2 linked regions of the Syntrophotalea carbinolica DSM 2380 genome follow. The protein of the gene in region 2 interacts with the protein of the main gene of each other region in a pairwise test. Links are inferred from orthologs where the notes say so. Each region holds a gene or a part of one and is shown on either strand. Other genes may lie near its edges.

What was found.
Region 1: the proteins of kdsB (region 2) and PCAR_RS02865 interact in binary tests that used the Escherichia coli proteins (3 or more experiments, as listed by UniProt). The link is inferred for Syntrophotalea carbinolica DSM 2380 from one-to-one orthologs.

Annotation. Positions count from the first base shown.
Region 1 is NC_007498.2:528,851-532,151, reverse strand. Bases 310-3,288 are described here. They hold PCAR_RS02865 (TetR/AcrR family transcriptional regulator), read right to left. Parts: upstream 2,101-3,288; coding sequence 1,519-2,100; downstream 310-1,518. Other genes in these bases: PCAR_RS02855 (DUF2721 domain-containing protein), read right to left, coding at 2,750-3,181; PCAR_RS02860 (ferritin family protein), read right to left, coding at 2,213-2,701; PCAR_RS02870 (AAA family ATPase), read right to left, coding at 491-1,333; PCAR_RS02875 (hypothetical protein), read right to left, coding at 310-477. In the rest of the region: more of PCAR_RS02875, read right to left, coding at 1-309. UniProt on the Escherichia coli protein: Involved in response to both electrophiles and reactive chlorine species (RCS). Represses the transcription of the nemRA-gloA operon by binding to the NemR box.
Region 2 is NC_007498.2:2,258,529-2,261,651, forward strand. What follows is about bases 259-3,059. They hold kdsB (3-deoxy-manno-octulosonate cytidylyltransferase), read right to left. Parts: upstream 2,135-3,059; coding sequence 1,382-2,134; downstream 259-1,381. Other genes in these bases: PCAR_RS10730 (CTP synthase), read right to left, coding at 259-1,258; PCAR_RS10740 (TonB-dependent receptor plug domain-containing protein), read left to right, coding at 2,532-3,059. Outside these bases: more of PCAR_RS10730, read right to left, coding at 1-258; more of PCAR_RS10740, read left to right, coding at 3,060-3,123. UniProt on the Escherichia coli protein: Activates KDO (a required 8-carbon sugar) for incorporation into bacterial lipopolysaccharide in Gram-negative bacteria.

The sequences.
Region 1 (3,301 bases), 1.7 Mb from region 2 along the record:
ACCGCCGATGCGCATGCCACCGGGACGCTGGCCCGAGTGACCGACGGGTGAAACACCGCCGGTACCGATCCATTTGCGACCGCCGTGATGTTCCTCTTTTTGATCGTTCAGGCGATCGGAGAAATACTGCTCCAGTTCCTCGGGGCTGAGGCGTTCCGATTGCTCCGCTCCCGGCTCCACCGAGGCATCCGGCTTTTTCGGTTTCTTGAGCCACTTTTCTATCTGATCGCGCAACTCTTGATCGAGATCGACGCTATCCTCAGCGGAATGAACCGCTTCGGCAAAATGCTCCGCAAACAGCTGATCGTAAGCATCGAAATCACGCTCGCTTTTCACCAACACGGTACGCGCCACGGTATAGAGGTCATCCAGCGATTGAACCAACCCCATGGCCAGAGCACGCTGCAAACGCAGAAAAGCGGTGGGCGAAACCATGATCCCCCGATCGCGCAGGGCATAAAAAAACGGCCGAAACACTATTGCCCCCTTTTCAGGCCGGAGCCTGGGCCTGCGCCATCTCGAGATCGGCGCTCTTTTTAAACAGAATGCCCAGGTACGGCAGTTGCCCGGTGGTCAGATTGGCCGCTTCGACATCCGGATCGACAACCAGAGCACGCAACCAGTTGAGCAATTCACGGGTTGCCGGCTTTTTCTCCACACCCTCGAGCTCCCGCAACCGATAGAAAGCACTCAGGCACGCCTCGATCAATTGTTGGTCGAGATCGGGGAAATGCACAGCCACGATGCGCGTCATCATGTCCGCTTCCGGAAAAGCGATATGATGGAAATTGCACCGTCCCAGGAAAGGATCGGACAAGTCTTTTTTGGCATTGGAAGTGATAATGACCACCGGGCGGTGACGCGCGGTCACCGTTTTGTCGATCTCCATGATGTCGAATTGCATCTGGTCAAGCACATCGAGCATGTCGTCCTGAAAATCCGTATCGGCCTTGTCGATTTCATCGATGAGCAGCACGACCCGTTGATCGGCGGTAAACGCCTGGCCGATTTTGCCCATGCGGATATAATCCTCGATGCAACTGACATCGCGACTGGAATCGGCGAACCGGCTGTCGTTGAGACGGGTCAGAGTATCGTACTGGTACAGCGCTTCGACCAGCTTCATGCTCGATTTGACGTTGAGGATGATCAACGGCATGCCCAGGCTCTCGGCTATGGCATGGGCCAGCCGGGTTTTGCCGGTGCCGGGCTCGCCCTTAAGAAGCAGGGGAAGCTCCAGGGCCATGGATACATTGACGATTTTGGCCAGTTCCTCGTCGAGGATGTAGCGTGAAGCGCTGGTAAAACGATGTAAAGGCTGTGACTCAGTCATGGGTCTAGCTCCTTGAGACAATCCCGCGAAGCCGATCGGAACAGCTAAGGGGAATGGAACGGATTAATCGAAACATAAATCGGGCGCGCCATCGAAGTGGAAAAGCCATCCCGTCAAACCTGAACGATCCGTAAGTACAAACGGCATGACACAGGGACCCGAATCCCTATAAAACCACATCGGCACTACCGCAACAGCCGCGAAAAGAGCACGTCTATAAATTCTCGCACCGGCTCGGCTGAACACTGCACCTTGGCCCGCAGGATGGCACCCTCAAGGCCGTTGAGGACCACCCCGGCCAATTGACTGCTGCTGATATCCGCGGACATATGGCCATGCGCCTGAGCGGCGGCAAGGCAGTTGGCGAGATGCTCCTGCCAGCTGTCGAAAAGATGTTGCAGACGGCGACGAAAGGTTTGATTGCAGGCGGCGAGTTCCTGCCCCAGATTTCCCGCCAGACACCCCCGATCGCACCCCCCGTTATCGAGCCGCTGGGCAATGGCATCGAGATAGGCGCGAATGCGCTCGAGTGGCGCAAGTTTGTCATCGCGCAAAAAAGCCAGGAGTTTTTCTTCGTAACGATGGGCAAAGCGGTCGATGATCGCCAGGCCAAAAGCCTCCTTGCTGGGGAAATAGTGATAAAATGACCCCTTGGGCACTTCCGCCCGGCTCAGTATGGCGCCGATACCGGTGGCGCCATAACCCTGTCGGGCCATAAGGTCCATACCGATCCGGAGAATATGTTCACGGGTGTCACGTTTTTCCATAGGGAGGATATTAGACCGGTCGTCTAGCTTGCGTCAAGAACCCTGCAAATTAAAATTACGCAAAGGAAAGACCGAACGAATCGGGCTTAGAGGTGAGTGACGTCCAGCCATATCAAGCTGGCACAGACTCAGAACCTTGTGCTTTTTCCCGGGCAGCGAACAAACGGCAATATTCCGCCAGACGGGCGACATGCTCCCGATCGGCCCGGCCGAGGCGTTCGAATATTTTTTGAACGGCGCTATCCGCAAAGCGCACGGCACAGAGCACATGCACCTGGCGAAACTCATCTTCCAGGTGCAACGACAGCCGCAGGGCCTCCTTTACGGGAAGAACCGAGCGCCGCACCTTGGCCAAAATTTTATGCGCCCGAAACAAAAGTTTTCGGATCTGAGCGTCGGGTACCTGCTCGCGAACGATAAGGTCATCCCTGAGCAGACGTTTGGCCAGATGAATTTCCCGGGCGTGCTCGCTTTCGTCATCGGCCATGTTCAGCCAGATCGCCTCCAGAGCGTGGTCCGCCGCATAAACCGCCGCCAATTCCCGATATACCTGTGCGAGGACCTCCTCGATTTCGGCACACCGATTCAGAAACGCCTGCATAGTTAGGCTCCTTTCCGAGTTACCGACCTCCGTCAAGCATCGGGTTTCTCAAAGAGACTGTTTTGGATCGGTTCCGGCACGCTTTGCCGCCAACATCTCGCAGCGTTGCAATTCGTGCTTGAGAGCTTCGCCCGACAACAACGTCTCCCATATACTGATCCCCAGGGAAACAACCATCAGCACCATACTGACACCGAAACTCAGGCGGGCCCAGGGTTCCCGGCCGACAAACAGGCACAGCATGGAAATCATGCAAAGCAATATGCTGACAATACCAAAACCCTGCATCCATTTAATAAGACTGATGCGCACCCGCAAATTGTGGATCTGTCGACGAACCTGCACATCGTCGCTCTCGGCCAGACGACCGGCCAAGGCCCGAATGACGCCAGCCAAGGCGAGAAAACGGTTGGTATAGGCCAGCAGCAACAGCGAGATGGCCGGAAACAAAAGAGCCGGTGTTGTGATATCCATGGACATGAGAGCTCCATCGTCATATGAACGGAAGACCCCGGCGCACGCCGACGGGTGGCTTGCCCGGTGCGGAAAAATCAATTATGCTGGTTCCAAATTGCCTATGGCAAGCGGCAACTCCCTACT
Region 2 (3,123 bases):
GATTTTCCATGATATGGATAACCGGGTTGGCCGCATCTTCCTTGAATTCGGAGGAAAAGCAATCGTCGATGCCGCATACGTTACGGGCGAACTCGACAACCGCCATCTGCATACCGAGACAGATACCGAAGAAAGGAATCCGGTTCTCGCGCGCGTAACGTATAGCGGCAATCTTGCCTTCGCTGCCGCGGTGGCCGAACCCGCCAGGCACCAGAATCCCGTCAACATCCTTGAAAGTGTCACCGACACCGTGCCGTTCCAGAGACTCGGAATCGACGTAAATCAGATTCACGCGACAGTTATTGGCAATCCCGCCATGAATCAGCGCCTCCGACAGGGACTTGTAGCTCTCCGTCAGTTCGACATACTTACCGACGATGGCGATGGTGGTTTCGGATTCGGGTTCTTTAAAGCGCCTGACGATGCGCTCCCAGTCGGTGAGATCGGGAGCCTTGGTCCAGATGTTCAGATAATCGATGATCCGCTCATCCAGCCCCTCTTCGTGGTAAGCGATGGGCACCTCGTAGATGCACTCGACATCCCGCGCGGTAACCACGGCCTCTTCACTCACATTACAGAAGAGCGCAATCTTGGCCTTCATATCCCGAGGGATCTCACGGTCACAGCGACACAACAGAATATCGGGCTGGATACCGATCTCGCGCAGCTCTTTGACGCTATGTTGAGTCGGCTTGGTTTTGAGTTCACCCGCCGTCGGAATATAAGGAACCAGCGTCAGGTGCAGGTACAGAACATTTTCACGTCCGCGCTCCACCCGAAACTGACGAATGGCCTCGAGAAACGGCAAAGATTCGATATCGCCCACGGTGCCGCCGACCTCGACGATGGCAACGTCCACATCCTTGGAGTTCGCCAGAATTTTGGCCTTGATCTCGTTGGTGATATGCGGAATCACCTGCACCGTACCGCCGAGGTAGTCTCCGCGGCGCTCCTTGCGGATTACCGAATCATACACCTGGCCGGTGGTAAAGTTGGATTTCTGGCTCAAACGGGCTGAAGTATATCGCTCGTAATGACCCAAATCGAGATCGGTCTCCGCGCCGTCATCCGTAACAAAAACCTCGCCATGCTGAAACGGGCTCATTGTGCCGGGGTCGACGTTGATATAGGGATCCATTTTCTGCATGGATACCCGCAAACCCCGCGCTTCCATCAAAGCTCCGATGGAAGCGGCTGCCAGGCCCTTGCCAAGAGAAGAAACCACGCCGCCGGTGATAAATAAAAATTTGGTTTTCATGAACTAAATTCCTCCATCCGGATGGTCACAGTCGAACCACCCTCAAGGATCAAAACGAAAATTTCGATTCTACACGGAAACCACGGAGATTTAAAGCATCAAAATCCCCGACCGGACAATCCGTCATAGCCCCCGGAGATGAGCTTCGACTCTGACCAGGTCTTCGGGAGTATCGACACCGAGACTGACCCGGTCTGTCTCCACCACCCGTATGGCATAGCCGTTCTCCAGCGCCCTGAGCTGTTCGAGTTTTTCGAGCCTTTCGAGGGGGGATTCCGGCAGTCCCGCAAAGGTCAGTAAAAAGTCTTTCCGATAGACATACAGGCCGATATGACGAAACAAGCCCATCGACGCGGGCGAAACCGCAGAATCGTCAACAGCCAGTTCCCGCGGATGCGGAATCGGTGCCCGGGAAAAGTACAGAGCGAATCCCCGCCGATCGGTCACCACTTTAACGACGTTGGGATCCCGGTATTCCTGCCAGTTCAGCAAGGGAGTTTTGAGCGTCCCCATGGGAATAGCCGGATCTTCAGACAACGGGGCGACTGCCGCTTCGATCATATGCGGATCGATAAGTGGCTCATCTCCCTGCACATTCACAATCAGCTGCGTATCGATTCTGGCTGTCACCTCGGCAAGACGATCGGTGCCGGTGGCATGATCGGCACGGGTCATTTGTACTTCACCGCCAAAACCGGATACGACATCAGCGATGCGAGAGTCGTCGGTCGCCACAACCACCCTGTCGATACAGGCCGCCTGCGCGGTACGTTCATACACTCTCTGAATCATGGTTTTGCCCAGAATCCGGGCTAGAGGTTTTCCCGGAAACCGCGATGAGGCGTAGCGGGCGGGTATAACCGCAGTAATCGACATAACAAGGTGCCATCCTTTCAGGGTAAATTTCGCTCGTAGGGTAAGAAAACACGCAAAGCTTGTCAAGAACAGCGCAAGGCCTCGCCGCGAAAAAACCGTCACCTGGTCGCAACCCCCGACCATGGGCGGGCAACGAATGCGGTTTTCCCCGGCTTTTTATGGCAACATATTGAAATGCACCGGCTCCGGCGGGCCATGACAGCACCAATTCTTCTTTAAACTCATCGGCCCGCCTACCGGCACAGGGATGGCCCATCGCCGGATAAAGTATGCACAAAAACTAATTAAACTATCGCAAGTGTTTGTTTTTTCAGGTTTTGCTGTCAATTACATGCTTTTTTATGATAAAACACACAGATTAAAAGATGTCCTGAAATCAGCATCCGAAAAGCATGCAATGAAACTATTGACCTATATAGATCTTCTTGGCCCCCGGAGAAAAGAAAAACGCGCTGCACGAAGCAGACACCGTCTGCTGATCGGCCTGCTGTTGCTGGCTATGCTGCTTTTGCCTCAAACGGGACAACAGGACAGCTTCGGCCTCGTATGCGCCTCTGAAATCGATCTGACCGCAAAAAATACCGATCCGGATGACAGCGATTCAACAGTGCTCGCACCGGTTACGGTTCACGGCCGGCGGGAACCTTTGACAACCGCATCGAAGACCATCGATCGCACAATCATCGACAGCTTCCCCAGCGGCAACAACAGCATCAACGAAATTCTTTCGTTTTTGCCCGACATCCAGTTCAGCGAAACATCCAATCTGTCCACCCAGGGTGGCGAGATCCTGCCCGCTGCCGTGTCGATCGCCGGCGGTAAAGGTTTTGAAAACAATTTTATCATCGATGGATTGAGCAACAACAGTATGCTGGATCCGGACGCCGATGACCCCTTGGCTGTGAACAACGTACCGGGGCATGCCCAGCAAATCTTCCTGGATGCCTCGCTGGTCGATGAAATCACCCTTTACGACAGCAATGTACCCG